Regions from separate parts of the Nocardiopsis rhodophaea genome, predicted to be linked through region 4. Evidence: riboswitches for the same ligand, from Rfam matches in the RefSeq annotation. Region 4 holds a riboswitch; each other region holds the start of a gene.

Region 1 (7,529 bases), 250 kb from region 4:
CCCATGCGAGAGCCGACGCGTTCCGCGAGGGAGGAGCCTCCTCCCTCGGACGTCGGCTGAGAAGCGAGGAGCGATCCACGTGGAGCCCGACCGATCATCCGGACCGGACGACTTCGCCGACTTCTGGGCGGCCGACCCACACGTCGGCACCACCCTCCTGTCTCCAACGGCGCGGCGTCGCCTCCGCCTCGCCCTGCCCGCGGTGGCCCTGGCCGCCACGCTCGGCCTGGCCCCGCTCACGGCGAGCACCGCCAACGGCGCGGTGGCGCCCCAGGAAAGCCTGAGCTCTCTGCAGGAGCGCGCTGAAGCGCTGGGCGACGAGTACGGCGGCCACCTCGTCGACATGGAGGGGGTCATGGAGGAGGCCGAGAAGGCCGAGAAGCGAGCGAAGAAGACCCAGGAGAAGGTCGACGCGGCCCAGGACCAGGTCCGCAAGTTGGCCGTGGCCAGCTACACGCGCGGCGGCATCGACCCCGCCTTCTCCCTGTTCGTCGAGGACGACCCCCAGGAGGTCATCGACCAGGCCTCACTGGTCGGACACCTGTCCAGCAGCCAACGCGACAAGATCGACCGCTTGAGGCGGGCCATCGACCGCGACAAGAAGGCCCAGAAGAACGCCGAGAAGAAGGTCGCCAAGGTCAAGGAGGACCTCGACGAGCTGGAGGGCCGCCGCGAGAAGGTGCAGGAGCTCATCGCCAAGCACCCCGCCCAGGAGATGGGCCCGCCGGACAACCTCACCCCTCGCACCCGGCAGATGAAGGAGATCATCATCGAGAAGTTCGGGGAGGGGAAGGAGCAGGGCGGCGTGGGCTGCTACCGCCCGGACGGGGGCTTCGTCGTTGGCGAGCACCCCAAGGGCCGGGCCTGCGACTTCATGGTGAACGACGAGGGAGAGATGCCCTCACAGGAGCAGATCGACCGCGGCTACGACATCGCCGAGTTCGCCCAGGACAACGCGGAGCGGCTCGGCGTCATGTACATCATCTACCGGCAGAAGATCTGGGACGTGCGCCGCAGCGGGGAGGGCTGGCGGGACATGGCCGACCGGGGCAGCATCACCGAGAACCACTTCGACCACGTGCACATTTCGATGATGTGACCCGACCCTCGCCTCGCGGGCGCGGCCGAGACCCGCCCGCGAGGGCGTGCGGCCGTCGGCCTCAGCCCCCGGTGAAGAGTGGGGCGTACAGGACCGTCATACAGCCGCCGATGAGGGCCAGCATCGATCCGACGGCGAGGATGAACACGGCCCAGGCGAGGAAGCCGTGCCGGGGACGGTGGTCGGGACGTTGCGGGGAGGACGACGAAGACACTGTTGCCCTTCACATCACTGGTCCGCCGTCGGCGGACATCGAGGGATACCGCGAACCCCCACCGTATCCCCCGGCGAGGGGGCGCAGGCGGCGGACGGCCGACCTCACCCGGCATATGATCTCGATCCGGCAACGATCCCGCCGGATTCGTCCCGTTTTCTCGGTGTGACCGCCAACCTGAACCTCAGGGTCCGAACCTTTGGTCCGTGCGGCAGCGCGCGAAAACGACATGCGCCGTTTTTCACCCCCAATTCCCGCCACAAAACGGTGACGATCCACGACGTTTCCCGCGACACCGGAACCATGGCCGATCGCGGAAGTTAAAATGCCGAGTCCTGCCCCCTGACGCACATCCGGCACCTCGCCGGGTGCGCGGGGTACGCAGCGGAGCGATCGCTTCCGCCCGGGGTCGAACCGCGGTCACGGATGGTCACATCCCAACACCGTGGTGTGCGCATCTCGCGCGGATCACAGCGAGCGGATCCACCCGTATCAGGCCATTCCAGATGGAACCGACAACGCGCCGACGCGCGTCGGACAAACAGTTCACACACGCAGTTGGCGCGAGGGGAGTCATGAGCGACAACGGACCCTACCCACAGCCTCCGCAATTCCCCCAGGATGGCGAAGGCGGCTCCGGAGGACAGCCGCCCTACGGCGGCGCCTACGGCCAGCCCGGGCCCGAGCACGGTGGCCCCCACCCCGGTCAGCAGTACCCGAGCGGCCCCCACCAGGCTCCCTACGGCGGCCAGAACACCGGAGGACAGCCCGGCTACGGCTACGGCGGCCCGCAGCACGGGGGGCCGCAGTTCCAGCAGCCGCCGGAACAGCCGATGTACGCCGGCCCCCAGGGTCCCCAGCCGCCCTACGGCGGTCCAGGCATGCCCGGCGGCCCCGGCGGCTACCCGCCGCCTCCACCGCCAAAGCGGAGCAGCGCCGGGATGTGGATCGTCATCGGCGGTGGCGCGGTCATCCTGCTCCTGGTGATCGCGGTGGTCATCGTGATATTGAAGCCCAGCGACAGCAGTCCGTCCGCGGCCCCGCAGCCCGACGGCCAGGCGCGGTCGGACGACCAGCCCAAGGAGGAGGCGGACGACGAGCCGGAGCCCAAGGCCAAAGGTGAGCCGCCCTACAAGCTGCCCGAGGACGCGTGCCAGACCTACACCGAGGACAAGCTGAGCGAGTACGCGATCTCCGACAGCAGCAAGAACCTCAGCGACAACCGCTCCGCGTGCCGCTGGCGCGTCGAGGGCGAAGGCGACAGCTGGGGCACGTTCTCCCTGGAGTACCGGACCCCCTTCGCCGGGTCCGACTCCGTCGAGGGCGCCAAGGACGACTTCGCGTCGGCCGTCAAATACGCCACCGATGAGAGCAACGACTACATGGAGCGCGAGGTCCACGAGGAAGAGGACGTCAAGCTCGGTGAGGAGGCCAAGCTGATCTTCTCCACGGAGAAGATCACGCGGTCCAACTATTCGGTGGCCACGCTGCTGGTCCGCGAGGGGAACATCACCACCGAGGTGAAGCTCTCGATGTCGCCTGGTCTCAACGCCGACGAGAGCGTTCCGGCCCCGCTGGAGTTCTCCGACGTGGAGGACATGATGCTCGACCTGGGCAAGGCGTCACTGACCCCCATCGGCTCCTAAAGGGCCGAGCGCGCAAAGCGCGCGGACGCAACGGAGACGACAGCGGGGGTGTGCGGGCTTTTCAGGCCCGCACACCCCCGTTTCGCCGCGCTCCGGCCCGGTCCACGCGCCGCCCGGTGCCGCGGACACCGGACGGTGGCTCAGGCGGCCGAGACGACCGGCCGGATCAGTCGGCCAGGTCGGCACGCACGCGGCGGGCCGCCTCGACCATGTTGCGCAGGGCCGGTTCGACCTCCGCGTAGCCGCGGGTCTTCAGCCCGCAGTCGGGGTTGACCCACAGGCGCTCCGGATCGACCGCCCGCAGGGCGTCGCGCAGCGCCGCCTCGATCTCGTCGACCGTGGGCACGCGGGGCGAGTGGATGTCGTAGACACCCGGGCCGATGCCCCGCTTGTACCCTGCGACGGCCAGGTCGTCGACCAGCTCCATGTGGGAGCGGGCCGCCTCGACGCTGGTGACGTCGGCGTCCAGCTGTTCGATGGCGCCGACGATCCGGCCGAACTCCGAGTAGCACATGTGCGTGTGGATCCGGGTGGTGTCGGCCACGCCGGAGGTTGCCAGCCGGAACGAGCCGATGGCCCAGGCGAGGTAGTCGGCGTGCCGCTCCGCGCGCAGCGGCAGCAGCTCCCGCAGGGCGGCCTCGTCGACCTGGATGTGCCGGATCCCCGCCCGCTCCAGGTCGAAGACCTCGTCGCGCAGCGCGAGCGCCACCTGGCGGGCGGTGTCGCCCAGCGGCTGGTCGTCACGCACGAACGACCAGGCCAGCATGGTGACCGGGCCGGTGAGCATGCCCTTGACGGGCTTGGAGGTGCGCGACTGGGCGTAGGTGATCCACTCCACGGTCATCGGCTCGGGCCGCGAGACATCGCCGTACAGGATCGGCGGTCGCACGCACCGCGACCCGTAGGACTGCACCCACCCCTTCTGGGTGGTGACGAAGCCGTCCAGGCGCTCGGCGAAGTACTGCACCATGTCGTTGCGCTCGGGCTCGCCGTGCACGAGGACGTCCAGGCCGATGTCCTCCTGCAGGGCGATGACGCGGTCGATCTCGGCGCGCATCCGCCGCGTGTACTCCGCGTCGTCGATCCGCCCGGCGCGGTGGTCGGCGCGCGCCTTGCGCACGTCGGCGGTCTGCGGGAACGAACCGATGGTGGTGGTCTGCAGCGGCGGGTCGTCGGTCCGGGCCGCACCGCGCTGTTCGTGCCCGTTGCGGGCCACATCGTCGCCCAGCGCGTCCAGCCGCGCGCGCACGCGGGAGTTGACGAACGCCGCACCGTCGGGGGCGGTGGCGCGCGCCCGCTCCAGCTCCGCCGTGATGCCCTCGTCCCCGGCCGACAGCGCCCGGCCCAGCAGCACGACCTCGTCGAGCTTCTGCCGGGCGAAGGCCAGCCGCTCGCGGATCACCGGGTCGAGCTCGGTCTCGGCGTCCAGGTCGATGGGCACGTGCAGCAGGGAGCAGGAGGTGCTGACGACGATGTCGCGGGCCAGGCCCAGTAGCGAGCCCAGGGTGGACAGCGCCTTGGCCAGGTCCGCCCGCCACACGTTGCGGCCGTCGACGACGCCCGCGACCAGGGTGGTGTCGCCCAGGCCCGAGACGGCGGCGATCTCGTCGACCGACTCCGGCCCGGCCACCAGGTCCAGGCCGATCCGCTCCACGGGGGTGCGCTTGAGGACTTCCAGCGCTTCGGTGCCGATTGACCCGAAATAGGTGGAGACGAGGATCTCGGGGCGGTTGGTGAGCTCACCGAGCCGACCGTAGGCGCGCTCCAGCGCGACGAGTTCGGCGCGCCCGTCGTCGGTCGCCAGGATCGGCTCGTCCAGCTGCACCTGTCCCGCGCCGGCGGCGGCCAGAAGCTCCAGCAGCTCGGCGTAGCGTCCGAGGAGGTCGTCGAGGAGGTCCAGTGGACGCCAGCCCTGGGGGGCGTCCGCGGCGGGCTTGGCCAGCATCAGGAAGGTGAGCGGGCCGACGAGGACCGGCCGCGTCATCATGCCCAGCCCCTTGGCCTGGGTGAACTCCGAGAAGGGCTTGGTTGAGGCGGCCAGGCGCGGCCGCTGGTCGGGGGACAGTTCGGGGACCAGGTAGTGGTAGTTCGTGTCGAACCACTTGGTCATCTCCAGGGGCGCGATGTCGTCGGCGCCCCGGGCCATCGCGAAGTAGCGACGCAGCTCGGACTCGCGGTCCTCCCCGGCGAAGGCCGGGGTGCGGAAGCGCTCCGGCACCAGGTCGAACAGGACCGCGGTGTCGAGCATGTGGTCGTAGTAGGAGAACGTGTTGGACGGGATCTCCGCCACCCCCGCGTCGCGCAGGGTCTCCCAGACGCCGCGGCGCAGTCGGGCGGCGACGGCGTCCAGTTCGGAGGCGGGGATGCGGCCCGCCCAGTAGGCCTCGCTCGCCCGCTTGAGTTCGCGGTTGGGGCCGATGCGGGGGTATCCGTGCACGGTCGTCGTCATCGGACACCACCGCCTCGAAGCGAGGTTCGGGTTCTCATTGGCTTCTTCTCTCCCTCGTCGAACAGCCGTTGACGGTCCGGCCGTGCCGTTGGGGAGCAACCCATGAGCGCGTGCGCGACGAAGCGCCCGTCGCCCGCGGCCCTCCCTCGGGGCACGTGGACCAACCGCGGACGCGTGGGCGTCCACGGGCGGAGGGCAGGTATTCGGACTCGTGGGCGTGCGTGCCGGAGTTGCCGACACGCGGGCCTACCGGCCGTCGCTTCCCAGGCGGATCGTGCCCAGTGCTGTTGACGGCTCTCGTTCCCACTCACCGCTGCGGGGCAGTCCCGGAGTCGCACCGGGTTCCCTCTTTCGACACGCGCGGCGGCTGCCGTGCGTGTACCGACCGCGGCTGCCAGTATAGGGACCCGCTTGCGAGACGTGAGATGCGGCATGCCCTCATGTGCCCGAAACGTCCCCGTTCCTGCGCTTTTGCGTTTCGGACAGCGGGTGTTGACGCTCTTATTGCCCACTACGTCAGCGGGCAGGCCCCTGACCGTTCTAAGCTCGTCCGGTGGGCCCGGTTACACCTGCTGAACACCCCCTGGCAACGGCGATCCGGACCCTTGAGCAACCGAGATTACGGGTCTAAAAAACTCCCCACCAATTGCGAAAGACGTTCGTTCCCTTGCAGACAGCGCCCGGCGAATCCCACGTGCCGTTCACCACACCCAACTCGCCCGCATCGACCCCGGCAGGTCGGCGCACCCCCCGCCTTCCGCGAGCCTCTGCCCCGATCGCGATCGCGCTCGTTGCCGCCCTGTCGCTCGCCGCCTGTTCCTCCCCGGACGCCGAGCACAAGTCGGAGAAGCCCGAGCGGGCCAAGGCGACCGGCAAGACCGACGAGCTCACCGTCGTTGACCTCGACAACGTCCCAGACGTGACCGAGGAGACGAAGGAGACCGAGGAGTCCGGCACCACGGCGGAGCTGGCGTACCCGAAGATCCCCAACGCCGACCCCCTGACGAAGCGGCTGGGCGAGATCACCGACCAGGAGCGCGACGACTTCCTCGGCGCCAACGCCAAGGCCGAGGACATCAAGATCGGCTGGAACCTGAGCGTCGCGGGCGACGACGTCGTGGCGGTCCGGCTCACCCAGGACGAGAAGGACGACGAGGGCGAGCGCACCTCCTACGCGACCTACTGGTACGACACGACGCAGGGGACCACCGCCTACTCCACCGAGCTGCTGGCCGGGCAGAAGGAGCTGGAAACCCTCGACGGTCTGGTGAAGAAGGCGCTCAAGGACGAGGACGCCGCGGACACCTCGCAGCTCTACCCGATCCTCCGCTCCTACGACTCGATGGGCTTCAACCCCGACGGCGACCTCGTCGTGGAGTTCGACGAGGGCCAGGTGGCCCCGGTGAAGTCGGGCCGGATCTCCGCCGTCATCCCGAAGGAGGACGTCGACCCGCTCCTCTCCGACTTCGGCAAGAAGGCCCAGGCCGCCGCCGTCGTCGTCACCCCGGACTACCGGATCGAGAAGCCGGCGACGCCCCCGAAGGACGGCGCCAGCGCCGAGGTCCCCGGGATGATGCCGGTGCGCGACGACAGCGTCGACTGCTCGGACCCGGCGTCCAAGTGCATCGCCCTGACCTTCGACGACGGCCCGGGCGACCGCACGCCGGAGCTCCTCGACACCCTCGCCGAGTACGACGCCAAGGCCACCTTCTTCCTCACCGGCGAGCCTGTGCGGGAGCACGCCGCCACGGTGCGCCGCGAATACGCCGAGGGGCACGAGCTGGCCAACCACACCGTGCACCACCCCGACCTGACCCGGCAGGCCGAGGTCCGGGTCCGCGCAGAGCTCGACACGGTCAACGACCTGGTCCGGCGCGAGACCGGGTACAGCCTCGAACTCATGCGCCCGCCGTACGGCGCCACCAACGACGCGGTCTCCAAGATCTCCAAGGAGGAGGGGCTCGCGGAGATCATCTGGAGCGTCGACACCAACGACTGGAAGGACCGCAACTCCTCCATCGTGGCCAAGCGCGCGGTGCAGGGCGCCCAGCCCGGGGCGATCATCCTGATGCACGACATCCACGGCACGACCATCGACGCCGTCCCCTCCATCCTCAAGCA
Region 2 (7,529 bases), on a different contig from region 4:
GTGACGCCGTTCTGGATCGGCTGTGTGTCGACGGCGTCCATCACGTGCGAGCCGTTGACCCACAGGCGGACGGCGATACTCTTCTCGGTCGTGCCGCCGGTCTCCTCCTCCTGCCGCTCGCAGGTCACCTGCAGGGTGTTGACCGGCTTCTCGGCGTCGTCCTGACCGTCCTCAGCCACCTCATACCCGGGGACGCCTTCGGTGACCTGTTCGAGGGTGGAGATGCCCGCCTCGCCGCCGATGCGCCGGATCCGCGCCTCGCTGCCGTCGAAGCGGACGGTGACCGAGTACCGGGTGTCATCGTCGTTGTTGTAGAAGCAGTACACCTCGGTCTCGCCGTAGGCGGGGCCGTTCTGCACGCTGGTGTCGACGCTGATAGCGAGCTGCTCGGGGTAGTCCCCGGGAAAACCCGAGATCGCCCGGGTGAGCGTGTCGTCCGTGGTGGCGCGCAGCGCGTACTGGCCGTCGTCGGTGTAGCCGCGGCGGTGCTCGCCCGCGTCGAAGGGGACGTCGCTGTCGTCGGTCTTCCAGCCGGAGTCGCTGCTGCCGAACTCGTCGGTGTAGATGTTCGTCCCGGTCGGGAACTCCGGGCCGCTGAGCAGGTAGGAGCCGACGATGCCGCTGGTCATTAGCAGGACCGCGGCGCCGACGCCCCCGCCGATCGTCATCATTTTCTTCTTCCGGCTCCCGCCGGGCGCGGGAGCGGGCGAGGCCGAGGGGTTCGCGCCGGTCGGCGGCTGCCCCGGCCCGCTCGGGCCGCCGGGACCGCCCGGCCCCATCGGGGCGTACGACTGCTGCCCGTAGGGCGGCGACTGCATGCCGGGGGAGGGGTACCCGGGAGGTTGGGCGCCCACCGGCTGAGCGCCCGGCTGCGGCGGCGTGCCGTAGGACGGCGCCTGCGGACCCGACGGCGGACCATAGGGCTGCTGTGCGCCGAATCCCGGTCCGGGCGGCGGGCCGGGGACGGGCGCCTCGGAGGGTGGCGGGCCGTAGGGCGGCTGCTGCGGACCGGACGCGACCTGTCCGTGGGCCGAGGCGTAGGGCCCGGAGGGATGGGCCGGGGGCTGCTGCCCGGCCTCGGTCGGCATGGCGCGGACGGCTTGGTCGTTGGTCGGGTGCATCGCCGCTGTCGGGCCCGACGCCCCCTCGGGCGGCGCCTCGGCCGGGGCGGGCGCGTGGGCGGTGGTTTCGGCGTCGAGTTGGCCGTTGGCGGCGGCCGCACCAGCGGTGGCTCCGGCGATCCCCGCGGCACCCGCCGCCGCGCCGTCCGGGCGCGGGGTGGACGGCGGCGTCCACGAGCGCACCACGGTCCGGTCGACAACGGACTCGGTGGGGTTCTCCTGCCCGACCAGGTGGTTGAGCAGCTGCTGGGCGGTGGGCCGGTGCGCCGGATCCTTCTCCAGCGCCTGGCGGACCACCTCCTCCAGGCTCGGGTCCAGCCCCTCCAGGTTCGGGGGTGCCGAGCTGATGAGGTGGAGCACCGCCGGGACGCTCTGCGCGTCGAAGGGGGCTCTGCCGGTTCCGGCGAAGGCGATCAGGCAGCCCCAGGAGAAGATGTCGGAGGCCGCGGTGATCTCCCCGCCCGTGACGAGTTCGGGAGCGAGGTAGGCGGGGGTCCCCATGAGCTGGCTGGACCGGGTCACCGAGCCGTCGTCGTCCATGGCGCGGGCGATGCCGAAGTCGATCACCTTCGGCCCCACCGTCGACAGCAGGACGTTGGCGGGTTTGAGGTCGCGGTGGATCACCCCGGCGCCGTGGATCGCGGTCAGCGCGGCCGCCACCCCCATGGCCAGGCTCTCCAGGGTCCCGCCATGCATGGGGCCCTCGGTGGTGACCGCCTCGGAGAGGTTAGGTCCGGGAACGTACTCCGAGACGATGTAGAGCGGGTCGCTCTCCAGCTCCGCGTCGATGACGCCGGCGGTCGAGAAGCGCGCGACCCGGCGTGCCGACTGCACCTCGCGGGCGAAGCGGCGGCGGAAGTCCTCGTCGTCGGTGAGGTCGGGGTGGATGAGCTTGACCGCGACGAGTCGCTCAGAGGCGTCTTTGGCGAGGTAGACGGTGCCCATGCCGCCGCGGCCGAGTCGTCCCACGATGCGGTAGTCCCCGAGCTCGTGGGGGTCGCCGGTGCGGAGGGGTTTGGCGCGCTCGTGCTCGTTCGACGTCACAGTTGTGGTTTTCCTTTATGGCTCACGGGGGTTCGCGACTCATAGCGTACCGACGCGATGCGGGCGTCGCGCGAGTGCGGTCGCCGGGGCGACCTCCGCTGTGACGGGGGTGTCGCAGATTTTAGACACGCATCGCGCCCTCCGCGGTTCCGGTCAGTAGCCGACCTCGATAGGATTAGAACACCAGTTCGAATGAGTGCCTGCTCTTCCCCGCGGGCCGACGGCATTCGCGCGCCGCCGGTGCGGGCGCGCACGCGATGAGGGGAGTGGCCCGGTGGCACGTGTCTACGGTGTGCCCATCACGGTGGTCGAGCGGGAGGGGCGGCCGCAGCGCTTCACCTGGGAACGGCGGATCTACACGGTGCGGCGGATCATCGACCACTGGGTCACCCTGCGTACCGACTGGGCGGCCGGGGCGCGCGATCGGCTGCCCCGGCGCACGTTCTGGCGCGTGGAGGCGGGATCCGGTCGCGGTCCGGGCGTCTATGAGCTCCGGCACGACTCCGACAGCGGCCAGTGGCTGCTGGCGCGGGTCTGGGATTGACCCGCGCCGACGCCAAGAGCCCGCTCAGCCGCCGGTGTCCGAACCCGCGGAACCCTGGTGGCGCCGGTCGCGCGCCACAGCGGCGATGAGCCGCTCCTCGGCATCGGCGCCGGGACTGACGCGGGGGAGCCGCCACAGGAAGACCGCGCCCGCCAGCCACCACGCCCCGACGATCGCCCACTCGTACGGCCAGACCAGCGCCGCCGGCATACCGGGCAGGTAGAGCACGGCCAGCCCGGCGCTGAGGACGAGCGCCGCCGCCCCGATGGCGCGACCGGCTGGGGCGCGGCGGCGAAGCTTGCCCGGTATCAGCGGATGATGGCGCGGCGCCGCCAACCCCGGGGGAAATCCCAGACCAGGGGATACCGAAAAGCCCAACGGCAATCGGCCAGACTGCAAAAGAAGGTCGCGCGGCAGCGCACCGACACCGGCCGCACGTGGGCCAAGGCCGTAGTGCGCGACCACGACCGGGTGGCGGTAGAGGATTTCCGGCCCAGGTTCCTGGCCACGTCGACCATGGCGCGCAAAGCGGCGGACGCCGCGATCAGCGCGACCAAGAAGGCCCTGGTGGAGATGGGCCGCAAGCACGGGCGCGATGTGCGCCTGGTGCATCCCGCGCACACCACTTCATCCCGCGCACACCACGATGGATTGCGCATGGTGCGGAGCGAGAGCCAAGCACGCACTTCTGCTTTCCGAGCGAACCTACGCGTGTAGCGCGTGCGGTGTGGTGTCCCCGAGGGACAAGAACTCCGCGCGGGTCATGCTGATCCGGGCAGGTTGGAACCCGGATGGTGTTGAGGGTGTGAGACCAGGTCAGGCGCTGCCTGACCTGGCTGCCTGAGCCATGGATCCCCACCTAGGCTATGAAGGCGGGAATCCCCCGCCTTCAGGCGGGGGAGCAGTCAACCGAGCACCATGTCGCGCAGGGCACGCAGGCCGGGTTCGTCGCGCACCCCGGCGACGAGGAGGGTGGTGACGGGGCTGTCGCGCCACGCCTGGAGGCGCTCGGCGATGCGCGGCAGCGGGCCGACCAGGGAGAGGCCGTCGGCCAGCTCGTCGGGGACGGCGTCGATGGCCTCCTCGCGGCGCCCGGCCAAGAACAGCTCCTGCACCTTGTACGCGGCTTCGGCGAACCCCATCCGCACGAACACGTTGAGATGGAAGTTCTCCTCCTGGGCGCCCATGCCGCCGATGTAGAAGGCGAGGGGCATCTTGGCGGTGCGCAGCGCTTCGGCGGTGTCCTCATGCGGGAGCACGGTGACCGTGCAGGCGATGTCGAAGCCGTCCGGCGCGTCGGCGAGCGCGTCGGCGTACACGCGGGGGCTGATCTCCGGGTGGTAGAAGAGGGGCGTCCAGCCATCGGCGATCTCGGCGGCCAGGGCGACGTTCTTCGGTCCCTCGGCGCCCAGGTAGACGGGGATGTCCGGGCGCAGGGGGTGGGTGATGGGTTTGAGGGGCTTGCCCAGCCTGGTGCCGCCGGGGTAGGGCAGCGGGTAGTGCGGCCCGTCGGAGGTGACCGGCGCCTCGCGGTGCCAGACCTGGCGCATGATGTCCAGGTATTCCCGGGTCCGCTCCAGCGGGCGGGGGAACGGCTGCCCGTACCAGCCCTCGACCACCTGCGGGCCGGACACCCCGATCCCGAGCCGCAGGCGTCCGCCGGAGAGGTGGTCAAGGGTCAGCGCGTGCATGGCGGTGGCGACCGGGGTGCGCGCGGAGAGCTGCACGATCCCGGTCCCCAGCCCGATCCGTTCGGTCCGGGCGCCGTACCAGGTCAGCGGGGTGAACGCGTCGGATCCGTAGGCTTCGGCGGTCCACACCGAGTCATATCCGAGGGCTTCGGCGGCCCGCACCGTCGCGGTGGCGTCATCGGAGGCGGCGCCCCAGTACCCCACCGCGATTCCCAGTTTCAGGTCTGTGGTCACGCGTGCTCCGTCGGTCGCTGGAGGAATTCGGCGTCTGGGGCGCATGGTAGAACCGGTTTCAGTTTCTGGATAGGGGCGCCCGGAAGCCCGGCTCCGGGACGGCACTCAACCCGCGTGTGCCATTCTGGTGGGCGGTGCCGACGTCGGCGGTGCGCCCCCGCGCGGGTTTGCCGCCGCACGCAGGAACCCGGTGTGAATCCGGGGCGGTCCCGCCACTGTGACCAGGGAGCGGACCCGCGACCAACGCCACTGCCGGACACGACCGGTGGGAAGGCGGCGGGGACGCGGCGATCTGGGAGCCAGGACACTGCTCGGCACCAGGACCGACCCCTATGGGCGTGGACTCCCGAGGAAGGACTGACCCGCGTGAGCGCTTCCGCTCGCTACCCCTTCAGCGCGGTCGTCGGCATGGACGACCTGAAACTGGCGCTGCTGATCAACGCCGTGTCCCCGGCGGTCGGCGGTGTCCTGGTCCGAGGCGAGAAGGGCACCGCGAAATCGACCGTCGTGCGCGCCCTCGCGACGCTCCTGCCCGACCTCGACGTCGTCGACGGCTGCCGCTTCGCCTGCGATCCCGCTGACCCCGACCCCCGCTGCCCCGACGGACCGCACCCGGAGGACGCCGTCCCCGCCGAGCGCTCCGCCCGCCTCGTGGAGCTGCCGGTCGGCGCGAGCGAGGACCGCCTGGTGGGCTCGCTCGACATCGAACGGGCGCTCACGGAGGGCGTCAAGGCCTTCGAGCCGGGACTGCTCGCCGCGGCCCACCGCGGCGTGCTCTACGTCGACGAGGTCAACCTGCTCCACGACCACCTCGTGGACCTTCTGCTGGACGCGGCGGCAATGGGCAGGTCGCACGTCGAGCGCGAAGGCGTCTCGGTCGCGCACGCCGCCCGGTTCCTGCTGGTCGGCACGATGAACCCGGAGGAGGGCGAGCTGCGCCCGCAGCTGCTGGACCGGTTCGGCCTCACGGTCGAGGTCGCGGCCACGCGGGAGCCGACCGAACGCGCCGAGGTGGTCCGCCGCCGCCTCGCCTTCGAGACCGCCCCCGAGGCCTTCGCCGCCGGCTACGCGCGGGAGGACGCCGAACTCGCCGACCACATCCGCGCGGCCCGCAAACGGCTGCCCGGGGTCGTCCTCACCGACGCCGCCCTGCGTCAGGTGACGGCCGTGTGCGCGGCCTTCGAGGTGGACGGCCTGCGCGCGGACATCGTCACGGCCCGCGCGGCCATGGCGCTCGCCGCCTGGCGGGACCACACCGAGGTGACCTCCGACGACGTGCGCGACGCCGCCCGGCTCGCCCTGCCGCACCGGCGCCGCCGCGACCCCTTCGACGCCCCCGACCTCGACGAGGACCGGCTGCAGGAGGCGCTGGACCAGGCGGGTGATGACGACCCAAAAGGCCCTGAGGACGCCCCGGAGGAGCCGGGGGGTCCCGACGACAGCGCCGGGTCGGACAGCAGCCCGCAGGAGAGCCCGGAGTCCGCGGCCCCCGACGACGCCACGACGTCGCCCCCGCCGTCGTCTGACACCGGCCACCAGCAGGAAGAACAGCAGGAGACCTCCGGTGCGGGGCCGGGGCAGCAGACGGGCGACACCACGAGTGAGGCGGGGGAGCCCTACCGGCCCCGGCTGCTGAGCGTCTCCGGGATCGGACAGGGGACCCCCGGCCGCCGCTCCCGCGCCGAAACACCGTATGGCAGGACATCGGGGGCCCGCCCTCCGCGGGAACGCGTCGGGACGCTGCACCTGACCGAGACGCTGCGCGCGGCGGCCCCCCACCAGCGGGCCCGGGGCCGCACCGGTCCCGGGCTCCGGCTGCAAAGCTCGGACCTGCGGGAGGCCGTCCGCGAGGGGCGCGAAGGCAACCTCGTGCTGTTCTGTGTGGACGCCAGCGGCTCGATGGCCGCCCGGCAGCGCATGCGGGCCGTCAAGGGAGCGGTGCTCAGCCTCCTGCTCGACGCCTACCAGCGGCGCGACAAGGTCGGGCTGGTCACCTTCCGCGGCCGGGGCGCCGAACTCGACCTGCCGCCCACCTCGTCGGTCGAGGCGGGCGCGCGCCGCCTGCGCGAGCTGCGGACCGGCGGGCGCACGCCCCTGGCGGCGGGGCTGCTGCGCTCGGCCTACGTGCTGCGCGTCGAGCGCCTGCGCGACCCGCGGCGCCGCCCCCTGCTGGTCGTCGTCACCGACGGCCGCGCCACGCAGGGCGGCCTCGACGACGCCCTGCGCGCCGGGGCGTGGATCGGGTCCCAGGGCGTGCAGAGCGTCGTCGTCGACTGCGAGTCGGGCGCGGTGCGCCTGGGGCTGGCCGGGCGGCTGGCCGCCGCCATGGGCGGGACCGCGGTCCGGCTGGAGGAACTGGGGGCCGACGCGCTGAGCGGACTGGTCCGGCACACCCGGCACCGGGCGGCGTAGCGCCGCGCCACCGACAGACGATCACCGCGACAGACAAGGACCCAACAGATGCCGCAGGGCAAACCCTCCTACGTCCCCGACGACGGACTCACCACCCGGCAGCGGCGCAACCGGCCGCTGCTGATCGTGCACACCGGCGCGGGAAAGGGCAAGTCCACTGCCGCCTTCGGCCTGGCTACCCGCGGGTGGGCGCAGGGCTGGGACATCGGGGTGTTCCAGTTCGTGAAGTCCGCGAAGTGGCGGATCGGCGAGGAGAAGGCGTTGCGCGTCCTGGGCGACACGTCCGAGGGCGGCAGGGTCACCTGGAACAAGATGGGCGAGGGCTGGTCCTGGATCCAGCGCCCCGGCACCGAGCAGGACCACGCCGCCGACGCGGCCGAGGGCTGGAACCAGATCAAGCGCGACCTGACCGCCGAGACCTACCGGCTCTACGTGCTCGACGAGTTCACCTACCCGATGAAGTGGGGATGGGTGGACGTCGAC
Region 3 (7,529 bases), on a different contig from region 4:
CAGGGTGCGTGGTTGTTCCGTGCGAACCTGGCTCCGGGAGCGGACGTGGAATCCCGCCAGGAGTTCGTCGATCCCGTCCCGCGCGAACTCGGGGGTGAACTCGCGGTGTTCGGCGCCCAGCGCCCTCTCGGCGTCGACCCGGTGTACCGCGGTTTCGTGCGCCTGGCGCCGTGCCCAGAAGGCGAGCGGCGTCGGCGCGGGAAGGAACGTCCAGCACTCCAGATCGGCAGGGGCAGCGGTGAGCCCCTCCACCAGTTCCCGGTGCCCGTCTCGGAACCAGGCCGCGAGGGCGTGGTCGTCCTTTGGAGCGCACGATTCGATGGGCGTGCGCTGTGTCCTCCCGGCGAGGTACCCGGCGGCCCAACGGTGCACGCTTCCGGTGTGCGCGACGAGGTCGCGTACCTGCCATCCGGGGCAGGTCGGCACGGCGGTGCCCCATCCGGCGAGTACCGCGAAATCGGCCAGCAACTCGCCGTCCCGACGCAGTGTTTCGATGAAGTCGGCGGTTTCCACGAGAACGACGTACCTTCCTCTGACGCCCAGCATCACTCTTCCCCGAACGGACAGTAGGCGTTGGCGTGTGCTCCAACGCAAGGGGCGAGACGGGCGGCGGTGTGGCTGACCGGCACGAGCCCCCAGCGCGAGCCCGTCGATCGTTTGCGGTCGCAGCACCAGCGAGTGCGCGTCCGTACCCGTGATTGGCCTGCGGCGGCCAGCGTCCCGGACAGTGGAAGTCGACGTCACCGCTCCCTCGACGGCAGCGGCCCGGCTGTTCCCAGGGGTCGGGCCGTGAGCGCGACGGCGTAGCGCTGGACTTCGCCCGGGGTGCCGTCGCATCCCATCAGCACAGGTTGCGGTCCGATGTGCTCGACCGCCGCGTCGAAGCGCTGGGCGGACCCGGAACCGGGATCGTGTGCCGTGACTCGCACGACCCCGGGGTCGTGCGAGTCACGGCCAGTCGACCCGAGCGCGGACTCCAGCTCCAACCGCTGGCCGATCCACTCCCAGCCAAGGGTCCGCAGCAACTCCCGCTCGACGGCCTGTTCCCAGGGGTGCTTCAGGCAGCCCCAGCCGCGGTAGAGGTCCAGCAGGTCGGTGGGGTCGCCCGTGCGGTGCACCAGCTGTCCCATGCGCTCCGGAGTGAGGTTGCCCCAGACGCGGCCTTCGGGGAAGTCGACGAGGGTGGGGGCGAACCGGTGCCCGCCGAAGCTGCTGACCCGCCAGACCCGTAGGTCTCCGGTGCTGCCGTGCGCGTCGCGCAATGCCCGGTAGAGGGGGTAGCCGTAGGTGCCGCAGCAGCCATCAACGGACGCGTGGGTGCATACGACCAGGTCGCGGTGGTCACCCGTCGCTCGGTAGGGGGAGAAGGGGGCGAGGGCGGCCGCGTCGTCGGAGAAGAGCGCCTCGATGAACTCTGCGGCACGTTCCACGGGAACGTGGTGCTCCATCCGGGATAGTCCCGCGGCGGGGCCCGGCTCCCGGTCGAAGCGGAGTACCCGCATCGACCCTGGCGTTGAGTACCGCGGGTCGGGCGCCGCGGCGAAAGTCTTCATGGTCAGCCCGCGTTCCTCGGTCCCGCGCGTGGCCGCTCGCAGTGCGGTTCGCAGGGGCGCGGGTACGCGGGGCGTCTCCCACACCGGTGTGCCCATTCCCTCCGGCCAGGGTGGCGGCAGTTCGAGCATGAGGAAGCGGTCGAAGTACCGCGCGGTGCCGATCGGATCCTCCGCGGCCGCACGCGCCACCAGCGAGCAGGAGCGGCGCACCCGCGAGGCGGTCGCGCTCTGCGGGCGGAAGCGGGTGGGTCCCCGTCCCGCGAGGGCATCGATCAGGTTGGCGCGGGCCCGCTCCGCCTCGGAGTCGAGCTGCTCGACGGTGCCGAGCTTGGTCACGCTCTCCACCGCGCTCGGACCGGTGAAGTGGCCGTGCTCGTGCAGGGTTCGGTAGAGCGCGACGAAGTCGACCCTGCCGTCGCCCGGCGTGATCGCCGGCGGCATCCCGCCATTGGCGGATCCGTTTCGGTTGCCGCGGCGCACCGGATGGTCGCGGGCCCCGACGGCGACGACATGCGGGGCGAGTTCGGCCAGGCCCTCCGTGGGGGATCCACCCCCGTAGTGCAGGACGTTGCCCGGGTCCCAGCACGCTTTGAAGGCCGGGTGCCCGACGCGCTCGATGAGCGCGAGGGTGTCGGCGGCGGTGCGGGTCAGCCCGCCGTGCGGCTTGACCGCGATCGTGACGCCGTGAGCGGCGGCGTACGGGGCGGCGGCCACCATCAGCCGCACGTAGCGCGCGTTGTTCGCGGGCTCGGGGCACCCCATGTCGACCAGGAGCCGCACCCCCAGCCGGGTGCAGTGGTCGATCTGACGGCGCAGCGAGCGGAGGGCCACCGCATCGCCGCGGTCCAGGTCGGCGGCGTGGCTGAGCAGGATGAGATCGAGTCCGTGCTCGGCGATCTCGGATCCCACGCGCGCGGCACGCTCGGGCGGGGTGTCGGGGGTGATCACGGCGGGGACGCCGTGTACCGGGAGGGCGACCGCGGTGTACCCGGCGGTCCGGATGCCGCGCAGCGCGCGGTCGAGCGGGAATTGCGCCCACGGCCGGATGGTGCAGGCGAGCGTGGGCGCGGGGGCGGGAGCGGTCACGGGTGGACCTCCTGGTCGAACCGGGTGACGAGCACGCGACGGGAGACGTCTCCTGCGTCAAGGACGAGGCTGTGGGCGCGGACGCCGTAGAGGTCGCCGACGGTGTCCTCGGTCAGCAGCCGGGAGGCGGAGCCGACCCGCACGTCACTGCCGCCGAACATGAGCATCGCGGTATCGGCGACCTCCAGGGCGTGGTCCGGGTGGTGGGTGGTCATGACGACCGCCCGCCCCTCATCGGCCAGGCCGCGCAGCAGGTGCAGCACGCGGCCCTGGTTGCGCAGGTCGAGCGCGGATGCGGGCTCATCCAGCACTAGAACCCGGCCTTCGCCCACGATGGCGCGGGCGAGCAGTACGAGCTGGCGCTCGCCACCGCTGAGCGTGGGGTAGTCGCGATCGGCCAAATGCCCGATGCCGACACGCTCCATCGCGGCCAGCGCAAGGCGTCGGTCGCGTCGGCCGGGGGACGCGAGCGGTGCGAGGTGTCGGGTGCGGCCCATGAGCACCATGTCCAGCGCCCGGTAGGCGAAGGTGGAGTGGTGCTGTTGGGGGACGAAGCCGATGTCGCCGCCGGCCCGCACCGTCCCCTCGGTGGGGTGTGCGAGCCCGACGAGACAGCGGAGCAGTGTGGTCTTGCCGCGGCCGTTCGGACCAAGCACGGTTAGCACCTCGCCCTCGGTGACGCGGCGCGAGACGTCGCGGAACAGCCAATGGGGCAGTTCGTAGGCGAACCCCAATCCGTCGAGGTCAAGCATGGGCCCACATCCTTCGGCGGCTGCTGTGCAGGAGAACCAGGAAAACGGGGGCGCCGATGAGCGCGGTCAGCACGCCGAGCGGGATCTCGGCGACACCGAGGTTGCGCGTCACGGTGTCGATAACGGTGAGGTAGGCCGCGCCGAGCAGGACGGACACAGGGATGACGGCCCGATGGTCGGACCCCACCAGCAGCCGGGCGAGGTGCGGAACGACCAGTCCCACCCAGCCGATGACCCCGCTGACCGCGACCGCTCCGGCCACGACGGCCGCCACGGCCGCGAGCAGCAGCCAGCGCAGCCGTCCCGGCCGCAGGCCGAGGATCGTGGCGTCCTCGTCTCCCAGGGAGAGCACGTTGATGCGCCAGCGCAGCGCCAGGAACAGCGCCCCGCCCGCAACGGCCGGGACACCCACCACGGCGACCTTGGCGTAGCTGGCGGTTGCGAGGCTGCCGAGCAGCCAGAACACGATGGACGGCAGGTCGGTGTAGGGGTCGGCGAGGTAAGTGAGCAGCGACACCAGGGCGGAGAAGAACGCCCCGACCACGATGCCGGAGAGCACGATCGTCAGGGGCGGGGCCGGCCCCCGGGCCCTGCTGACCACGAAGACGGCGACGAGCGCGGCCAGCCCGAACGTGAACGCGCCCAGGACGAGCGCGGCCGAGCCCAGCCCGAGCACGATCGCGAGAGCGCCGCCGAACGACGCGCCCGAGGAGACGCCGAGGATCTGCGGGCTGACGATCGGGTTGCCGAAGACGGCCTGGAGGACCGCGCCGCACACGGCGAGGCCCGCGCCGACGAGCATGCTCAGCAGGACCCGGGGCAGACGCACGTTGAGCACGGCGGCGGCCTCGGTGTCCGACCAGGTGCGGTCGATCGGGAGGAACTGGCCGAGGAGGATCTGGAGGACGTGATCGGCGCTGACGGAGTAGCGGCCGAAGCCGAGGGCCAGGACGCCGACGACCAGGACGACGGCCACCAGTCCCAGCACCGTCCCGCGATGTCGGGGAGCGGCCGCCGTTTCGGCGTCGTGGAGCGCGTCGGCCTGGTCTGCGGCGTCGACCACCGCCTCAGCTGCCGAACGCGTCATAACCGCGGGAGGCCGAGTTGGGCACGACGTTGAGGATGGTGTCCAGCTGGGCGTCGGAGGGCTCGCCGCCGTAGAGGAACCCGTAGGTCTCGACGACGTCCTTACGCAGGCCTGGTGCCCCGGTCTCGTGCACCAGACCGGCAACCCACCGCCACATGAGGGGGGATTCCTGGCTGGGTGGGTCCCACCGGTAGCCGCCCAGGGGCACCTTGTAGACGCGGCGGTCGCGCACGGCGCTCAGGCCCGCCAGTTTGGGGTCGTCGTACATGGTCTTCGGCGTGGCCGGGCCGAAGTTGCCGATGAGGATGATGTCCGGGTCCCACTCCAGGAGCTGTTCGACGTCGATCGTGGCCCGCTCGTTGTCGAGACCGGCGGCGGGGTTGCGGCCTCCGGCGAGGTCGATGACGAAGTGGTTGTAGGAGGCTCCGGCGCCGACCTCCAAGCTGTCCTCGGCTCCCCGCAGATACAGGACGGACGGCCGGTCGTCGTCGGATGCGGGAAGCTCGGCCCGCAAGCGTTCCAACCGCTCGTGCATCCGACCGACCATCGTCTCGGCCCGGTCCTGCTTGTCGAGCAGCTCGCCGTAGAGGGTGATGGCGCCTTCCAGGTCCTCCTGTGTGCCGTAGGTGAGCTGGGCGACGGGGAGGCCGGTGTCGCGCAGCGGATCGACGAGGTCGGCGCCGCGGTCGCCCCACTGGATCACCGCATCCGGCTCCAGGGCCAAAACACTCTCAACGTTCGGCGCGAACTCGGCTCCCGCCACGTCGGTGGAGACGTCGAGCAGCTCGGGGTAGACCTCGCCGAGGTAGCTGTCCTCGATGGCGGTGCGCGAGGCGGCGTTCATGCCGACCAGCACCTCCGGCCCGCCGTTCACCGCCACCACCATGGAGGCGGCGGGCAGCGGAATCGTCACCACCCGGCGCACTGGCCCGGAGAGCGTGACCTTATCTCCCGCGAGGTCGGTGACCGTGCGGCTTCCCTCTTTGCCTTCGGGCCCGGCCCGACCACACCCGGTGGCGAGCAGCGGCAGCGCGGCAGCGGCGAGCGCCCCGCCCAGCAGTGTGCGGCGCGGGACGTCCGGGGTTGGGGGGTCGGCAACACGGGTTCGCCCGTGGGGGACGATGCTCGGCGGAGCGGCGCGATGGAGCATCCGGGTTCCTCTCGTGTCCTGGACGCAGGCCACAGAAGAACCTGCACCCGGGACAGCGGAGCGCCCTCAGCACGACCGATCGACCAGAAGGCGGTCGATTGGACCATGAGCACCACACGCCACACCCGAACGGGCCTGCCGCAAGCACGACAGCTCCCATGCACGCCTCCTGGGGTCCGCGCCCCGTGGATCGTGTCCGCGACAGGCCAGTCTCCTGACTCCCGGATCATCGCTCCCCCCGACCTTCCGGCCCATCAGCCGTGGTCGCACGTGGGGTTCCCTCCCCGGTCACAGTGGCGGGACCGTGCCGGATTCACACCGGCTTCCTGGATCCCGTCGCGGTCGGCCGACGGATCAAGGCTAACCAAACCCCTCCCGAACTGGAAGATCAGACCTCACTTCCCCTGCCGCGGAGGGATTGGCGGACGACGCTCCGTGTGGACGCCGAACCCGCGGGTCACGAGCGCCGATCTGTTGGCCGCCTGGCGCGCTGGCGGGACCGGCGTCGCCCCCTGCCGCTCATCGTCGTAGTGCACTGCCACCCCCACCACGCGGGCGGTGCCGGCGAATTCCGAGTTGGTCTGGGCCTTCCAGTTGCGGTCCGCGCGAACGAGGGCGGCTCGGCCGTTGACGGCGCCAGCTGGCTGCACCGGTCCTGGCGTCCGTTCGGCCACGTTCTTCGCCGTACGCTGAGACCGGACTTTGCGGCCTTCGTCGCCGTCCTCGCCGCGGGTGCCGGGCGCCCGCTCGTCGGTCGCGGCCGTCCCGCGTCGGCGGTTGCGGTCCGTGAGCGCTTCGGCCCGCACGGACACGGCTGAGACGCGTGCCCCGGACCGGGGCCGTGACGGGGCCGCATACACGAAGAAACCCCAGGCCGTTGACGGGGGGCTAGCGACCTGGGGCTGAAGCTGTGGGCCCCCAGGGGATCGAACCCTGAACCCGCGGATTAAAAGTCCGCTGCTCTGCCAATTGAGCTAAGGGCCCCGATGCGTGCTTCCGTCGTGGGTACGGTGCCACACCATGCGTGCTAAGACTAACGGGTTTTCCACCCGGATGCGGAACCCAGGGGCGTGTGCGGAGGCGTGCAGCCGGTCGGATGCCATCAACTCCCGCCCCGTCCGGCCCCGTTCCAGAACTGCCGAGCACACCGGGAGCACACCGACGCTAGGCCCGGCGCGGTATCAACCAGCGGACCCAACAGCCACTCAAGCTGCGCCAGGATGCCGTAGGTGATCACCAGTTAGGACAACGTTGACCGTGGACAAGACCTGGGCCGACGGCCACTGGGACGAACGTGTAGACAGAAGCGCGATGTGCTGACCATGTGGACCTCAAGGCCGCCACGGCGAACATCGCCCATCAGTTCATCCAGATGGGGTGGGCCACGGAAGCGAAGCCCACGAAGATCGACTCCAGTGACCGCACCATCGCACTGACCGAAGACGCGGTGGCGGTGCTGCGTGCCCGCCGCAGCCAGCAGAACGCCCGGCGGCTGGCGGCCGGACCCGCCTGGAAGGAAACCGGGTACGTGTTCACCCGGGACAGCGGCGAACGGTATCACCATGCCCAAATCAGCGGCGCGTTCCTCGAGATCACAGACGCCGCTGATCTTCCTCCGGTGAACTTCCGTGGCCTGCGCCACGGTGCGGCCGCCCTGCACCTGGCCGGGGGACGTGGACATGAGGCTGGTACAGGAGCTGCTGAGGCACTCCACGATCAAGCTCACCGCTGATACCTACACCAGTGTCCTGCTCGACGCCGCTCGGGCCGCTGCGGAGAAGGCCGCTGCCCTGATCCCGCATACTCCTACTGAACGGGGCTGAGAGACGGGGCCTGGCGGGCGACTGAGGCGGCGGGGCGACGGCGGCTCGGGCCCGAGGGCGCGGAGCGCCACTGGCTCG
Region 4 (7,529 bases):
GGCCCGACATCGAGGTGGTGGGGGTCCCCGGTATCACCGCGGCCGTCGCCGCGTCCAACCTGCTCGGCGCCCCGCTCGGCCACGACCACGCCTATATCTCGCTGTCGGACCTGCACACCCCGTGGGAGGCGATCGAGCGCCGGGTGCGCGCGGCGGCCGAGGGCGACTTCACCGTCTGCTTCTACAACCCGCGCAGCCGCAAGCGCGACTGGCAGCTGCCCCGCGCGCTGGAGATCCTGGCGGAGCACCGGCCCGCGGCCACCCCCGTCGGCCACGTGCACAACGCCTCCCGCGAGGGGGAGTGCGTCACCATGACCACGCTTGAGGAGATGCTGGCCGGGGGAGTAGACGCCGTGGACATGTTCACGGTGGTGCTCGTCGGTAGCTCGGCGAGCCGGGCCGTCGCCGGGCGCTTCGTCACCCCCCGCGGCTACACATGGAAGGGCTGACCTCGCGGGGATACCGGGCTTCTCACCAGCGGCCCCGACCCCGGCATCCCCGAGATCAGCGGTGGCCGTCGAGCACCGCGGCGACCTCCTCCGGAGTGCGGGGATCGGCGACACCCTCAGGGAGCAGCCCGCTCGTGCGCAGCGCCCGGCCCACGGCGGGCCCCCAGGCCGGTCGCAGCCGGGCCGCGGCCAGTAGAGCGGCGTCGCCCAGCACCTCGTGGACCGGCCCGGACCCGAGCAGGCCGTGGTCGATGACCAGGGCGCGGTCCGCCCACCGGTAGGCCAGGTCCACCTCGTGGGTGGAGACCACCAGCGTCGTTCCGGAGGCGCGCAGCCCTTCCAGCGTGGCGAGCAGCGACTCCACCCCGCTCGGATCGAGCCCGGCGGTCGGCTCGTCCAGGATGAGGACGGAGGGGCGCATCGCCACGGCTCCGGCCAGCACCACGCGCTTGCGCTGGCCGTAGGAGAGCAGGTGGGTGGGCTGGGCGGCGAGTCCGGTGATGTCCAGGGCATCGAGCGCCCACTCGACGCGCTCGCGCACGTCGTCGGCGGCCAGCCCCTGGTTGAGCGGCCCGAACGACACGTCCTGCCGCACGCTCGCCGAGAACAACTGGTCGTCGGGGTCCTGGAAGACGAGCTGGACACGGCGGCGCAGGCCGCCGATGCCGCGCCGGTTCTGCGGCACCTCCGTTCCGTCCAGCACGATCTCCCCGGACCGCGGGCGCAGGCTCCCGGCGAGCAGCCGCAGCAGGGTGGTCTTGCCGCCGCCGTTCGGACCGAGCACGGCCAGCACTTCGCCCCTCCCCACCCCCACCGTGAGGTCGGTGAAGACGGGTTCGGCGTCGTCGTAGGCGAAGGTCAGGCCGCGGCCGGCCAGCACGGTGGGTGCGGTGGTGGGCGCACCGTCGGACGAGAGGTCGAGAGGGGTCACAGCCAGACTCCGAGGCCGATGGTCGCCGTGGCGACGAGGATCGGGACAGTAGCGGCCGCGAGCAGCGCCCGCGGGCGCAGCGGCAGCGGGTCGACGAGGACGGTCAGTTCGCCGGTGTACCCCCGGCATTCCAGGCCCCGCTGCATGCGCTGGGCCCGGTCGTAGGAGCGGATGAACAGGGCGGCGCCCAGGGAGCCGACCGACCGGATCCAGGCGCGTCGGCTCGCGTAGCCCAGTCGCCCGGCCTGCCCGGTGCCGATGCGGCGGGCGGTGTCGAGTGTCACGAACAGCATCCGGTAGATCAGCGCGATCATCTCCACCACCGCGGTCGGCAACCCGATGCGGGTGAGGCGGGGCAGCAGGTCGGCGAGCGGGGTGGTTAACGCGAACAGCAGCTGGCAGATCAGCGCCGTCGACGCGCGGCCGACGATGTTCGCGGCCCGCTCCAGGCCGTCGGGGTCCCACGCCACCGGCCCCCACGCGGGACCGGTGGCCGCGTCACCGGAGACGCCGACGCTGAACAGCAGTGTCACCGATCCGGTGAGGATGAACAGCAGCGGCGCCCACGCTGCGCGGACGAAAGCGCGCGGCTCCACCCCCGCCGGGCCGAAGGCCACGACGAGGGCGGTCGCCGCCGTGATCGCGGCACCCGGCCAGGTCGGGAGGACGAGGGCGCAGAGCAGCAGGCCGCCGAAGAGGGTGCCCTTAACGGCCGGGTGCACATCGCGCCACGGGCTCTTGTAGGCGGCGGCATCGATGGCCAGCATCGGCGCCGGCGCTCAGCCGTGGCCCGGGAGGGAGCCGTCCCGGTCGCCTCCGCTCGCCGCGGATCCGCCCGTCGCGTCCGCGTCGCCCGTATCGGCGGCGGGCTGTCCCCCCTCTGCCTCAGCGCGCATTCGGGCACGGGTGCGCACGACACCGAAGTAGTAGCAGACGATGCCCGAGCCGATGGCGGCCTGCAGCGCGAAGAGCCCTGACTCGGTCTCGGTGGAGGGCACCTCGATGATCGGCGTGAACCACGGCTCGTAGCCCGGATCGATGTCCTCGACGGCCTGCTGCCCCTGCCCGTCGGCACCGGCGAAGGGTTCGTCGAGGCCGTCGCCCGCGCCGATCGCTATCGGCAGTACGGCGATCGCCGCGATGGCGGCCACCATGGCCCAGGTGGCCCACGCTCGGGGTGGCCGCCCGCCCTCCCGGCGGGGTTCGCTGTGCGGGTCGGTCGGCTGGGTGGGATTGGTGGGCGTCATCACTCACACCGCCTTTCGCTCGGCCGGGGTGGCGGAGGCCGCGGAACGGAGCACGCCGAGCCGGAGGAGCTCACTGCGGCTCGCGCCGATCAGCAGCCGCACGATGATGACGGTCACCAGACCCTCGATGATCGCGAGCGGAATCTGGGTGACCGAAAAAATGGCGCCGAACTTGACGAACGCACCCAGGACGCCGCTCTGCGCGTCGGGAAAGGCGAGAGCGAGCTGCAGGCTGGTCACCGAGTAGGTGCCGAGGCTGGCGAGGCTGGCCGCGAAGAACACCGCCAGGCCCAGCGAGGTGTTCTCCGGGAGCGCCCTGGTCACCAGGCGTACGAGCCGGTAGACGCCGTAGGCGACCCACGGTCCGGCGATCGCGAGCGAGAAGACGTTGGCACCGAGTGTGGTGAGGCCGCCGTGAGCGAGGAGTAACGCCTGGAACAGCAGGGTGATGGTGCCAAGGGCGGCCATGATCGGTGGTCGGAAGAGCACCGCTCCGAGGCCGGTCCCGGCCGGGTGGGAGCTGCTGCCCGTGACTGACGGGATCTTCAGGGCGGACAGTACGAAGCAGAACGCGCCGGCGGCGCCGAGGAGCAGCTTGGACTCGGGATTGTCGCGGATCGTCGTGGTCAGCGAGCGCACGCCGTGAATGACGAACGGCGCTGAGGCAGCGGTCCAGGCCACGGCGTGGACGGGCGGGAGGAATCCTTCGGCGATATGCATGTGTGGGGGACCAACTCTCCAACACCTCGTGGACGGTCGTCGCGTGCCGTGGCCGGTCTCCTGGCTGCGGGTCGACGCCCGCTGCCGACCTTCCCAGGGGGCGCGTCCGCGACCGGACGTTCCCCCCAGTGGCCGCCAGCCGTCCACCCCGCTGGCTGCGGGCGACGGGGCACCGGGCTTCCCGTTCACAGTGGCGAGGGCCGCGCCGGTTTCGCACCGGACTTCCCGATCACCACGGCTCAACGAAGGTATGCCCTGGACGAACAGTCCGCAACAGCCAGGATTTTGCAATAGTCCTCGCTGGCCTGGCCGAAACCCGGGTTCGGGGCCGCTTCAGCCGCGCCAGAGCCGGATGGGGGCGGGCGGGACGAGGCCGGAGGACGGGCCGCGCCCGGCACCACCACCCCCGCGGGCGAGGGTCGACGGCCGTGTAGGGTGACCGGGCGCGGCCCCGCTGGAAGCGGCGGTACCGGGTCCGACACCGTGGGGGAGCCATGCCTGAACTCGGTCGTGCGGTGGCGCCCGTGGCCGTGACCTCTGCGTGCACGGCGTGCGGCGCATGCCTGCTGACCTGCCCGGAGCACGCCTTCCGCCCGCGCGGGGGCCGGCTCGACGTGCTCCCGGAGCGGTGCACGGGCTGCCTGGAGTGCGTGGAGGTCTGCCCGGCCGACGCGATCATCGAGATCGGCGACGGACCGTGCGATACCGGCGCGTGATCCGACGCCGGGACGGCGCCGAACCGGTGATCGGCTCGCGCGCCGGCACCACGACCCCCGACAGCGGCGAACAGCGGAGCGGAGAAAGGGAACGCAGTTGAACCGTCAGGTCCATCCGATCGAGGTGGAGTCCTTCCGCATCCTGCGGTCACGCGTCGACCTGGGGCACCTGCCACCGCTGAGCCGCGCCGTCGCCGAACGGGTCATCCACGCCAGCGCCGACCTCGACTACGCCACCGACCTGGTCATCGACGACACCGCGGTGGACGCCGCCGCGGCCGGCCTGGCCGACGGCGCGCCCATCGTGGCCGATGTCGCCATGGTCGCCTCCGGTATCACCGCGCGCCCCAGCGTCTGCCATATCGGCGCGGAGAGCGCCGCGCGCCTGGCCCGGGCGACCGGCATCACCCGCTCCGCCGCCGCGGTCCGCACCGCCTTCTCCGACGTCGGCCCCGGCGCGGTCTGGGTGGTGGGATGCGCGCCCACCGCCCTCGAAGAGATCATCGCCCGCGACGTTGATCCGCTCCTGGTTATCGGGCTCCCCGTCGGGTTCGTCGGCGCCGCCGAATCCAAAGCGGCCCTTCGCGAGTCCGGACTGCCCCAGGTCAGCAACGTCTCGGAGAAAGGGGGCTCGGCCGTGGCCGCCGCCGCGCTGAACGCCCTGCTCTACGGGCCCACCCCCTGATCCCGCGCCCCCGGCCTTCCGGCCGGTTCCGTACCGCCCGCACCGTATGAACCTCCCCGGCCGCCGCGGGCCGGGGCCACCTTGAGAAGAACGTGAGAGGTCCACGATGAAACCCCCGCTGTTGCTGGTCGGACATGGCACCCGGGACGAGAAGGGCGTCGCCGACTTCATGGCGTTCGTCGAGCGGCTCGACCGCCGCCTCGGGGACCGCGAAGTCGCGGGGGGCTTCATCGAGCTCTCACCGCCGCCGCTGACCGACGCGGTCGGCGAGCTGTACGGCCGCGGCCACCGCCGGGTGGTGAGCGTGCCGATTATGCTGGTCGCGGCCGGGCACGCCAAGGGCGACATCCCGGGCGCGCTGATCCGCGAGAAGGAACGGCACGACGGCTTCGACTACGTCTACGGACGCCCCCTCGGCCCGCATCCGACCATGCTCCGGCTGCTCGCCGAGCGGCTCGACGATGCCCTCACATGCGCCTCCGACCCCACCGGTGCGTCCGCGGAAACCGGCGAGGCGGGGGAGACCGCCGTACTCTTGGTCGGCCGCGGCTCCACCGACCCCGACGCCAACGCTGAGGTGTGCAAGGTCGCCCGCCTGTTCCAGGAAAGCCACGCCAAGCAGCGCGGCGTCGCCTTCGTCGAACCGGCGTTCATCTCCCTGGCCTGGCCGAGCGTGTCCGAAGGCCTGGAACGCATCCGGCGCCTGGGTGCGCGCCGGGTCGTCGTGCTGCCCTACTTCCTGTTCTCCGGCATCCTCCCGGACCGGGTCGTGGACGAGTCCATGGCCTTCGCCGCCGACCACTCCGACCTGCACGTCCGCTGCGCGCCGGTGATCGGCGACTGCGACGGCCTCGCGGACATGATCGTCGAACGCTACGACGAGGCACTGGCCGGGGACATCCGTATGAACTGCGACACCTGCGTGTACCGCATCGCCATGCCCGGTTTCGAAACCAAGGTCGGCGCCCCGCAGACGCCCCACCACCACCCGGACGACCCCGCCCACGGTCACGGGCATGGCCACGGCCATGGACACGCCCACGGGCACGGCCACTGACCCACCGCGAGGACAGGTTTTGCCGCGGGACGTGGCCATCCGGTCCTCAGCGGAGCGGGTGGCCACTTGTGAGCCCGCCGGCCTCTGCCGGCGCTGACCACAGAGATTCTGCCTGACCGTCGCAGGGACCGGCGCGCCCCACCTCCCTCCGCCCGTGCTGCCGCTTTTCGCTACCGAACACCGGAAAGACGCACGCCGACGAGGCCGCCCAGCACATCCTGGGTCCTCCCCCTCCCAGCTGCCGCCCCAGGGACCACGGGCCACGGGCTGGCACAGCAGAGGCGAATCGAGACGCTGTCCGTGATCACCGACGGGCGGGGCGGGGCCGTGCGGGCGATATGTGGCGGTGTAGGGTGCGCTGTCGTCCGGACAATCGCGGAGAACAGCGAGGTGGCTGCAGGTGCGGGACGGCGTGGAGACACCCGTGGGCGAGGACGGTTTCGTGTCCAAGATGCCCGGCGAGTCCGAGGTGGACCTTCGGCACCACGGTGACACCGAGACCGGCCCCGGACTTCTCGACTTCGCCGTGAACGTGCGGACCGGGACACCGCCCGCATGGCTGGCCGAGCGCATCCGTGCGTCCGTCGCCGACCTCGCCGCCTATCCCGATCCCTCAGCGGCGCGGCGGGCCGTGGCACGGCGGCACGGGCGCGACCGGGCCGACGTGCTGCTGACCGCCGGGGCCGCCGAGGCCTTCGTGCTCCTGGCGCGGGTGCTGACACCGCGCCGGGCGGTGGTCGTGCATCCGCAGTTCACCGAGCCCGAGGCGGCGCTGCGCGCGGCCGGGCACCGGGCCGAGCGGGCCATCCTGCCACCGGACTTCACCCTCGACCCGGCACTCGTGCCCGACGACGCCGACCTCGTCGTGGTCGGTAACCCCACCAACCCCACCTCCGTTCTGCACCCGGCACGCGATCTGGAACGGCTGGCGCGTCCTGGGCGTGTCCTCGTCGTGGACGAGGCGTTCGCCGACTGCGTTCCCGGCGAGCCCGAGTCGCTGGCCGGGCGCGCCGATGTTCCCGGGCTTGTTGTGGTGCGCAGCCTCACCAAGACGTGGGGGCTGGCGGGGCTCCGCGCCGGATATCTCCTCGCCGATCCCGCCCTCGTCGCGCGGTTGGCCGACGCGCAGCCGCTGTGGTCGGTTTCGACCCCCGCCCTCGTCGCAACGGAGGCGTGCAGCGCGCCCGAGGCGGTGGCCGAGGCCGACGCCTGGGCGCGGGAGCTGGGCGACCAGCGTGCCGGGCTCGCCGCGGACCTGCGTGCTCTCGGCCTCCACGTGACCCCTGCGGCCGCCGCCTCGTTCTTGCTGGTCAGGACGGAGGACGGGGAGGGGCTGCGGGCGCGGATGCGCGAGCACGGCATCGCGTTGCGGCGCGGGGACACCTTTCCGGGCCTCGGGCCGGACTGGCTGCGCGTCGCTGTCCGGGAGCGGGATACCGCCCGTCGAATGACCCGCGTTCTGGCACAGTTGCTGTAGCCGAGTTGGAGGCAAAAAGCGTCTTGTGTCCGGTGCCCGCTGATGATGATCTCGAATGGACGAGTGCGGAGCCGAGGACCGGACGTGCCTGGGGGAGAAGGAGACCTCGGCGCCGGTGACTAAGGGGGAGTACATGCCGAAGAGACACGCGACCGGCTGGGGCGGTGCCGTGGCCGGTTCCGCCGGAGGAACATCATGACCGGTGACGACAAGCGCCGCTATCCCGGACGACGGGGAGCCAAGGACA

The links. A riboswitch is a leader RNA that binds a small molecule or an ion and turns the genes downstream of it on or off. The one in region 4 is predicted to bind cobalamin.
Region 1: linked by a shared signal. The riboswitch ahead of metE (5-methyltetrahydropteroyltriglutamate--homocysteine S-methyltransferase) and the one ahead of ABD259_RS09195 (energy-coupling factor ABC transporter permease) in region 4 are both predicted to bind cobalamin.
Region 2: linked by a shared signal. The riboswitch ahead of ABD259_RS19425 (putative cobaltochelatase) and the one ahead of ABD259_RS09195 (energy-coupling factor ABC transporter permease) in region 4 are both predicted to bind cobalamin.
Region 3: linked by a shared signal. The riboswitch ahead of ABD259_RS00340 (ABC transporter substrate-binding protein) and the one ahead of ABD259_RS09195 (energy-coupling factor ABC transporter permease) in region 4 are both predicted to bind cobalamin.

Annotation. Positions count from the first base shown of each region.
Region 1 is NZ_BAAAPC010000006.1:21,172-28,700, forward strand. It holds gene ABD259_RS08120 (coiled-coil domain-containing protein) at 80-1,099, shown strand; gene ABD259_RS08125 (hypothetical protein) at 1,161-1,313, opposite strand; gene ABD259_RS08130 (DUF3558 domain-containing protein) at 1,889-2,959, shown strand; gene metE (5-methyltetrahydropteroyltriglutamate--homocysteine S-methyltransferase) at 3,126-5,408, opposite strand; cobalamin riboswitch at 5,586-5,809, opposite strand; gene ABD259_RS08140 (polysaccharide deacetylase family protein) at 6,184-7,529, shown strand, end outside.
Region 2 is NZ_BAAAPC010000018.1:77,265-84,793, reverse strand. It holds gene ABD259_RS19455 (serine/threonine-protein kinase) at 1-2,165, opposite strand, end outside; gene ABD259_RS19450 (DUF6504 family protein) at 2,440-2,709, shown strand; partial or broken gene ABD259_RS19445 (amino acid permease) at 2,734-2,997, opposite strand; gene ABD259_RS19440 (hypothetical protein) at 3,163-3,426, shown strand; gene ABD259_RS19435 (zinc ribbon domain-containing protein) at 3,356-3,553, shown strand; gene ABD259_RS19430 (LLM class F420-dependent oxidoreductase) at 3,615-4,634, opposite strand; cobalamin riboswitch at 4,815-4,944, shown strand; gene ABD259_RS19425 (putative cobaltochelatase) at 5,001-7,046, shown strand; gene cobO (cob(I)yrinic acid a,c-diamide adenosyltransferase) at 7,095-7,529, shown strand, end outside.
Region 3 is NZ_BAAAPC010000001.1:65,608-73,136, reverse strand. It holds gene ABD259_RS00360 (maleylpyruvate isomerase family mycothiol-dependent enzyme) at 1-513, opposite strand, end outside; gene ABD259_RS00355 (TIM barrel protein) at 741-2,639, opposite strand; gene ABD259_RS00350 (ABC transporter ATP-binding protein) at 2,636-3,391, opposite strand; gene ABD259_RS00345 (FecCD family ABC transporter permease) at 3,384-4,478, opposite strand; gene ABD259_RS00340 (ABC transporter substrate-binding protein) at 4,459-5,628, opposite strand; cobalamin riboswitch at 5,816-6,017, opposite strand; gene ABD259_RS00335 (hypothetical protein) at 6,024-6,440, opposite strand; tRNA gene ABD259_RS00330 (tRNA-Lys) at 6,540-6,612, opposite strand; gene ABD259_RS00325 (hypothetical protein) at 6,953-7,360, shown strand.
Region 4 is NZ_BAAAPC010000006.1:268,791-276,319, reverse strand. It holds gene cobJ (precorrin-3B C(17)-methyltransferase) at 1-449, shown strand, start outside; gene ABD259_RS09210 (energy-coupling factor ABC transporter ATP-binding protein) at 505-1,380, opposite strand; gene cbiQ (cobalt ECF transporter T component CbiQ) at 1,377-2,147, opposite strand; gene ABD259_RS09200 (energy-coupling factor ABC transporter substrate-binding protein) at 2,160-2,627, opposite strand; gene ABD259_RS09195 (energy-coupling factor ABC transporter permease) at 2,631-3,347, opposite strand; cobalamin riboswitch at 3,381-3,599, opposite strand; gene ABD259_RS09190 (DUF362 domain-containing protein) at 3,842-4,063, shown strand; gene ABD259_RS09185 (precorrin-8X methylmutase) at 4,161-4,748, shown strand; gene ABD259_RS09180 (sirohydrochlorin chelatase) at 4,855-5,805, shown strand; gene cobC (Rv2231c family histidinol phosphate aminotransferase CobC) at 6,257-7,282, shown strand; gene cobT (nicotinate-nucleotide--dimethylbenzimidazole phosphoribosyltransferase) at 7,478-7,529, shown strand, end outside.